Prochlorococcus marinus str. MIT 0917: one gene and its partner. Each later gene encodes a partner of the first gene's protein in a complex. Links are inferred from orthologs where the notes say so. Each region holds a gene or a part of one and is shown on either strand. Other genes may lie near its edges.

Evidence for each region.
Region 2: the proteins of uvrA (region 1) and mfd are in contact, whole or in part, in a crystal structure (PDB 4DFC), measured with the Escherichia coli proteins. The link is inferred for Prochlorococcus marinus str. MIT 0917 from one-to-one orthologs.

What each region holds. Positions count from the first base shown.
Region 1 is NZ_CP114784.1:1,312,450-1,316,326, reverse strand. What follows is about bases 229-3,777. They hold uvrA (excinuclease ABC subunit UvrA), read left to right. Parts: upstream 229-628; coding sequence 629-3,577; downstream 3,578-3,777. Other genes in these bases: O5637_RS07455 (HAD family hydrolase), read left to right, coding at 3,776-3,777; O5637_RS07465 (DNA repair protein RecN), read left to right, coding at 229-584. Outside these bases: more of O5637_RS07465, read left to right, coding at 1-228; more of O5637_RS07455, read left to right, coding at 3,778-3,877. UniProt on the Escherichia coli protein: The UvrABC repair system catalyzes the recognition and processing of DNA lesions. UvrA is an ATPase and a DNA-binding protein. A damage recognition complex composed of 2 UvrA and 2 UvrB subunits scans DNA for abnormalities.
Region 2 is NZ_CP114784.1:371,625-375,964, reverse strand. What follows is about bases 237-4,248. They hold mfd (transcription-repair coupling factor), read right to left. Parts: upstream 3,944-4,248; coding sequence 437-3,943; downstream 237-436. Other genes in these bases: O5637_RS01970 (hypothetical protein), read right to left, coding at 4,016-4,248; O5637_RS01980 (hypothetical protein), read right to left, coding at 237-350. In the rest of the region: O5637_RS01985 (TlpA family protein disulfide reductase), read left to right, coding at 1-160; more of O5637_RS01980, read right to left, coding at 168-236; more of O5637_RS01970, read right to left, coding at 4,249-4,340. UniProt on the Escherichia coli protein: Couples transcription and DNA repair by recognizing RNA polymerase (RNAP) stalled at DNA lesions. Mediates ATP-dependent release of RNAP and its truncated transcript from the DNA, and recruitment of nucleotide excision repair machinery to the damaged site.

The DNA of each region.
Region 1 (3,877 bases):
CTAATAAAGATTTATCGAAAATAAGAAAAAATATTGCTTTAGAATTTGAAGATAAATTGATTATGAGTTTAAAAAATTTAGGTATTCCCAATGCTCGTTTTAAAGTTGTTTTTGAAGAATCTGAACCAACAATGAATGGGTTTGATAAAGTTAATTTTATGTTTTCAGCGAATCCAGGTCTGCCTTTAGCACCTCTTGCAGAAAGAGCCTCTGGGGGAGAGAAATCTAGAGTTCTTTTGGCAATAAAGTCAATTTTTTCTACATTTAATCAATCTAATCTGTTGATTTTTGACGAAATCGACTTAGGTGTTAGCGGATCAGTCAGTAGTTACGTAGCTAATTTACTTCACGAATTGTCAATTCATCAGCAAGTTTTTTGCGTTACGCATCAACCTTTAATTGCAGCATTTGCTGATAATCATTTTGTTTTAAAAAAGAGTGTTATCGCTGGTGCTACAAAGTCTATTGTTATTAATTTAAAGGAAATCGCAGACCGGAAAAGGGAATTGGCTCTATTGGCTGGTGGTGAAATCGTAGAAGCTAATGCTTATGCGGAGAGTTTGCTGGAACATAAAGCTGCATGATGAGCATATTTTTTTATACAATTAGCTATTAACAATTTTCCCTAATGGGAAGCCAAGAATCTAATTCAAAAAAAAAGACATTAAAGATTGGTTCTTCAACTGAAGAAGTCATAACTATTCGTGGTGCAAGGCAGCACAATTTAAAAAACGTTGATTTATCTATCCCAAGAAATAAGTTGGTTGTTTTTACAGGTGTTAGCGGAAGTGGTAAAAGTTCTTTAGCTTTTGATACTATTTTTGCTGAAGGACAAAGGCGATATGTTGAGAGTTTATCTGCTTATGCAAGACAATTTTTAGGTCAGGTTGATAAACCAGATGTCGATTCAATTGAAGGTTTGTCTCCAGCAATTTCTATTGATCAAAAATCAACAAGTCATAATCCTCGCTCAACAGTTGGAACGGTTACGGAAATACAAGACTATTTTCGTTTGCTTTTTGGAAGAGCGGGAGAACCTCATTGTCCTGAGTGCTCTAGGCCAATTAAGCCTCAAAGTATTGATGAGATGGTTGATCAAATTAAGACTCTTCCTGAAGGAACTAGATATCAATTACTTGCACCAGTTGTTAGAGGTAAAAAAGGAACACACTCAAAACTTTTGTCTGGACTTGCTGCAGAGGGATTTGTTCGTGTAAGAATTAACAAAGAAGTGAGAGAATTGTCAGATAATATTGAATTAGACAAAAATCAAGTTCATTCTATTGAGGTAGTTGTTGATAGATTGATTGCGAGAGAGGGAATTGAAGAGAGATTAACTGATTCTTTAAGTACTACTTTGAAAAGGGGAGATGGTTTAGCAATAGTTGAAGCAGTACCTAAAAAGAATGAAGAACTTCCTAAAGGTATTGATAGAGAAAGATTATTTTCTGAAAATTTCGCTTGCCCTGTTCATGGAGCAGTTATTGAAGAATTATCTCCACGATTATTTTCATTCAATAGTCCATATGGCGCATGTCCTGATTGCCATGGTCTTGGTCACTTGAAAAAATTTACCTGTGAAAGAGTTGTACCTGATCCATCGTTACCGGTTTATGCAGCTATTGCACCATGGAGTGACAAAGATAATTCGTATTATTTTTCACTATTATTCTCAGTTGGTGAGGCATTCGGTTTTGAGATAAAAACTCCTTGGAAAGATTTAAAAGAAGAGCAAAAAAATATTTTGTTAAATGGTAGTAAAGAGCCTATTTTAATAAAAGTAGATAGTAGATATAAGCAAGATTCTGGATTTAAAAGACCTTTTGAAGGTATTTTACCTATTTTAGAAAGACAGTTACAGGATGCAAATGGTGAAGCCGTTCGACAAAAATTAGAAAAATACCTTGAATTAGTCCCTTGCGCAAGCTGTCATGGCAAGAGGTTACGTCCTGAAGCTCTTGCTGTAAAACTTGGACCTTTTGCAATAACTGATCTCACTTCATCTAGTGTTTCTACCACACTAGAGAATGTTGAGGCATTAATGGGTCTCGAGACAACTAAAAATTCTCAGCAATTACTTTCTAATAAACAAAAAAAGATTGGGGAATTAGTTTTAAAAGAAATTCGATTACGTCTTCAATTTTTGTTGGATGTAGGGCTTGATTATTTAACTCTAGATAGGCCAGCAATGACTTTGTCCGGTGGGGAAGCTCAAAGAATACGACTTGCTACTCAAATAGGTGCAGGCTTAACAGGAGTTCTTTATGTGTTAGATGAACCTAGTATTGGACTCCATCAAAGAGATAATGATAGATTATTGTCTACTTTAAAAAAATTACGTGATCTAGGCAACACTTTGGTTGTTGTTGAACATGATGAAGATACGATAAGAGCTGCTGACCATTTAGTAGACATAGGTCCTGGTGCTGGTGTGCATGGAGGTGAAATTATCGCTGAAGGTTCTTTAGATAGTTTGTTGACCGCAAAAGGATCATTGACTGGTGCTTATCTTAGCGGGCGCTCATCTATTCCTACCCCTGCTAGTAGAAGAGACTCAGTACAAAGAAAATTACGTTTGATTGATTGTGAAAAAAATAATTTAAAAAATCTTTCAGTTGATTTTCCATTAGGCAGATTAGTTGCAGTTACTGGAGTTAGTGGAAGTGGGAAAAGTACTCTAATAAATGAATTACTTCATCCTGCTTTAAACCACTCTCTAGGGTTGAAAGTTCCTTTTCCAAAAGGATTAAAAGAACTGAAAGGTATTAAATCTATTGATAAAGTTATTGTTATTGATCAATCTCCAATTGGTAGAACCCCAAGATCTAATACGGCCACTTATACAGGTGCATTTGATCCTATAAGACAACTTTTTGCTACTTCTGTTGAAGCAAAAGCGAGAGGATATCAAGCAGGGCAATTCAGTTTTAATGTCAAAGGTGGAAGATGTGAGGCTTGTCGTGGCCAAGGGGTAAATGTAATTGAAATGAATTTTTTACCTGATGTCTATGTTCAATGTGATGTATGTAAAGGAGCTCGATTTAATCGAGAGACATTGCAAGTGAAATATAAAAATTATTCTATTTCCGATGTATTAGAAATGACTGTTGAGCAAGCAGTTGATGTTTTTTCTGCAATACCTCAAGCTGCAGATCGATTAAGGACACTTTTAGACGTTGGTCTTGGTTACATTAAGCTTGGTCAACCTGCTCCAACATTATCTGGTGGAGAAGCTCAGAGAGTAAAACTTGCTACTGAGTTATCTAGAAGAGCTACTGGTAAAACTTTATATTTAATTGATGAACCCACTACTGGTTTAAGTTTTTATGATGTTCATAAATTGATGGATGTCATACAAAGATTGGTAGATAAAGGAAATTCAATTATTGTTATTGAGCATAATTTGGATGTTATTAGATGTTCAGATTGGATTATTGATATGGGTCCGGAAGGAGGTAATCGTGGAGGTGAAATTATTGCTATTGGAACTCCTGAAGAAATTGCAAAGGATTCAAATAGTTATACAGGTAATTATTTAAAAAAAGTTTTGGAATTACATCCTCCTAATAAGGTTTGAAAATCTTTTATGATTTCGTTCATATTCCTTAATCTTTAAGATCAATTTTTTCTGACCCTTATTCGTCCATACCTTAAAATTCAGTCATAGCAAGCGTCTTGATGGTTTAATTTTTATTAAAAATAAATTATTATTCTTTCTTTAGGTTTAATCGTCAAAAAATCAGTTAAGAAACATCATTCTTGATAAGGGTTTTTATTGGGCTTAAGACTTTTACATTTAAATTTGCATGGTTTAATCCGTTCACATGATCTTGAGCTGGGCAGAGATTCAGATACTGGAGGTCAAACTTTATACGTT
Region 2 (4,340 bases), 940 kb from region 1 along the record:
CATACTATTAAAACAGTACCCATCAAAGGAGGGTATGGGCTGGCCGACTTATCTATTAGTTAATGAGCCAGAGGGTGAATTTGAAATTATTGGTGAGCTTAAAGGAGGAATTGCAAAGGGTGATTTTAGAGAAAGACTTGCAAATCTAATATCTAGCTGATCTTTTATTAATTCACCGGTTGCATTAAGCCACCACCTCCAGAATCAGAATCATCGTCATCGTTGCCTGTGTCTACGGTCAAAAGTGTATAAACCCCTAAAGCCAAAAGACTTATCATTCCACTAAACAGGCTTAGACCATATTGGTTTGAACTGATTTCTATTACTTCACCCAAGGTAAAATTACTCAAATTTTTGAGACTATAGCAATCTTTTACTTTAAAAGAGTTTTGTTCACCCAATTGAAAGATTGACCTGCATATAGTTCTGAATTGATTTATCGAGTATTTATTTGAGAATTCATTAATTTTAGCCATTCAGTGAGTTGATCTAGCAATTTATCGCTATCCAAAATACCAAGACCACGAATTGTCACGGTCGAGCTACGATCTCCTTTTTTATAGATAAATCTTCCGTGAAGATGGGTTGCCAAACCTTTTCTTAGTAACTTAAAGGCTGGCTCATCCATCATTGTTTCAAGCTCAATATTTGGTTTAGACAACTTAATTCTAGAGAAGCCACACTTCTTAGCGACTATTTTTAATTTCATTACTTCTATTAATGATTCAACTGCTTTTGGTAATGTTCCATATCTATCAACCAAATTGCTAGCGAATTGGACTAAGGCATCATTGTTTTCACATTGTGTAGCTAATCTATAAGCATTTATTTTTTCATCTGGATCAGTTATCCAATCTCCAGGTATAAAAGCTGTAACAGGTAAATCAATTTGTGTATCTTCAACAGAAGGAATATCTTGACCTTGTATTTCAGCGATAGTTTCCTGCAATAATTCCATATACAAATCAAATCCTATTGTTTCCATTTGTCCGCTTTGTTCAATACCTAAAATATTTCCAACTCCTCTAATTTCCATATCCCTCATCGCTAACTGATATCCACTACCCAAATCACTAAATTCTTTTATGGCTTTTAACCGTTTTCTTGACATCTCATTTAATTTCTCTTCGCTTGGGTAAAACAACCAAGCGTGTGCTTGTACTCCACTTCGGCCTACTCTGCCTCTCAATTGGTAAAGCTGTGATAATCCAAACTTGTGAGAATCTTCAATTAAAATTGTATTTACTCTAGGAATATCTAATCCACTTTCGACAATAGTTGTACAAAGCAACATATCTGCTTCTCCAGCATTAAATGCAAGCATTGCATTTTCTAACTCCCCTTCATTCATTTGCCCATGAGCTATCAATAACTTCACATTTGGAACCATTATTTTTAATTTATTTGCTACTTCTTCTATCCCTTTTATTCGTGGAACAATATAAAATATTTGGCCACCCCTATCAATCTCCTGAGAAATTGCGCTTCTTATTATTTCATTATCTAGCGGTGATAAATGAGTTTTAATTGGTCTACGTAATGGTGGTGGTGTTGTTATTAAACTCATTTCACGAACACCAGAAAGACTCATATAGAGTGTTCGAGGAATTGGGGTTGCAGAGAGAGTTAATACATCTACACTTTTTTTTAACTCTTTTATTTTTTCCTTTTGATTAACTCCAAAACGTTGTTCTTCATCTATAACTAGTAGTCCCAAGTCCTTATAAGTTAATTGTTTATTCAAGAGCTGATGTGTACCAACAACAGCATCAATTTGTCCATCTTTAAGTCCACTTAATATTTGTTTTCTTTCGTTAGGGGTTTTAAATCTGTTTAGTAATGATACTTTAATAGGATAAGGTGCAAATCGATCAGAAATCGTTCTCCAGTGTTGTTGAGATAACACTGTTGTTGGTGCTAACAACGCTATTTGTTTCCCTGAAGTAATAGCCTTAAATATTGCTCTTATTGCAACCTCTGTTTTTCCAAATCCAACATCACCACAAACGAGTCTATCCATAGGCTTTTCACATTCCATATCAGATTTCACCTGGATAGTGGCTTTTGCCTGATCAGGAGTTAATGGGTATGGAAATGAGTCTTCTAATTCACTTTGCCATGGTCCATCAATTGGAAACTTGAACCCTTTTTCTCTACTTCTTTCTGCATATAACTTAATCAAATCAAGAGCAACCTTTTTAACTGATTTTTTTGCCTTTTCCTTTATTTTGTTCCAATTAGCACCGCCTAGTTTACTTATTTTGGGAGTCTTTGAATTTGAATTTCTATATCTCCCTAAACTACCAAGTTGATCAGCCGCAACACTTAATTTTCCATCCATATATTTTATTACTAAATAATCTCTCGAATCACCATTAATGTTTAATTTTTGAATATTTTGGAATAAGCCTATGCCATGATTTCTGTGAACCACGTAATCACCAGGTTTCATTTTATTGGGATCTATCTTTTTACTTTCTGATTGCTTCCTTCTTCTTACATAACCAGTACTAGAAATATTATGTTGTCCAAAAAATTCCTTGTCAGTTAGTAAAGCTATTTTCCATGCTGGAAGGTAAAACCCTTCAATTTCTCCCTCATTATTATTTTTAATAGCGACCGGTATGTTGTCAGCTATAATGCTTTTAATGCCATATAAATCTTTATTATTTGGTATAAACTTGGAGATACACTCATGTTCTTCTAATAGAGAGACTGCACGACTGGGTTGTGCTGATATAATCCATATTGAATATTTATCTTTTATATAATCTTTTAATGATAAACTAATCTTACCATATTGATTAGGGAGCCAATTATGTACTTTGCTGGAAATATTAAATACATTATCCTTGTCTGTAGTATCTTCTAAATCTGTTATGTCTAGCCCTTTATAAGTATTAACTGTATCATAAATATCATTAATATTAGTATGCAGATTAGGTTTAAATAAATTTTTTGCTGTTACTGAACAGCTTTTACTCCCTATTAGATCAGTATAACTTTCATCAACAATGTTATACCAAGCATGCCCATGGGATAAACCTTGCATCCTTTCATCTACTACAATAAATGTACTATCATCTAGGTAATTTAATAATGATGAAGGCTTATCAAATGCTACCCCTAAATATTTTTTAGCAGATTCTAATACATTTGAATTTATCAACTCAGAGTACTGATCCTGTGATAACAGACTCGATATATCCTTGTCTTGAATTGATAAAAGTTTATTAATAATTAAAGGATCATAACCTTTTGGAGTAATACATACATTATCAATTGTTTCTAACGATCTTTGCGATATTGGATCAAATTCTTTAATCTTATCTAGCATATCACCAAACAACTCTAATCTAATTGGTAGTTCACTACTAACAGGATAAATATCAACTATATCTCCCCGTCTCGTCCATGTACCTTCTTGATCAACATTGTTAGATTTTTTATATCCACTTTCACTCAATTTGAGTGATAAATCTCTTAGGTTTATTTCAGCACCAACCTTTAATTTAATGCATTTTGATTTAAGATATTCAATTGGAGGGAGATGGGGTTGTAATGCTCTTTCCGTTGCAATAATTGCGATATTCTCATCATCTTTTAATTCCAATATATCACTAAGTACTTGTAACTGACCCCATACAATTTCTGTGGTTATCTGTATTGAGTCATATGGAGAGACTTCAGTTGTAGGATATAAACATGTCTTGGTCCATCCACAATCTTTTACCAGTGGATACCACCTGGTCGCTTCTTCTAATGTGGGTACAATTACTAATAATATATTGGATTCTTTCTTAGCAAGTGAAGTTGTGATTAGTGCTTTAGCTGTACGAGAAGCTCCTGTTAATATTAATCTTTCTTCTCTATTTGTACGTCCAATTAACTCATTTGTTAACTGGTGATTTTCTAAATAATTTGCAACAGACTCTAAAGTCACTATTCTTGTCGACTATTTTATTGTGATTACAATAACATTTTATTTGTCTATTGAGAAGACATAGTAAGTTAGTTATTGATTTCGAATTGATTTTATTTTTTCAATAAATGAAATTAATTGTTCTTCATTAAGTTCCTTTCTCGTTGAAACATTAAACTCTCTTTGTAAATATTCTCTTCCCTGTAAGTTGTCCCATGATAAATCTCTAAGTATACTGTCAGATTCTTCAATTAATTTATTAATATTTATATTTACTTTATTAGTTGAATGTAAAATGTCTGTCTTTTTTAACAAACTTAGATAGTTTACTATATCACTGTATTTAGTAATTTTGTTTCGATTATTATAACCCAAGTTTTTTTCAAGAAAAATGTTTTCATCATCTCTTGACCATTTT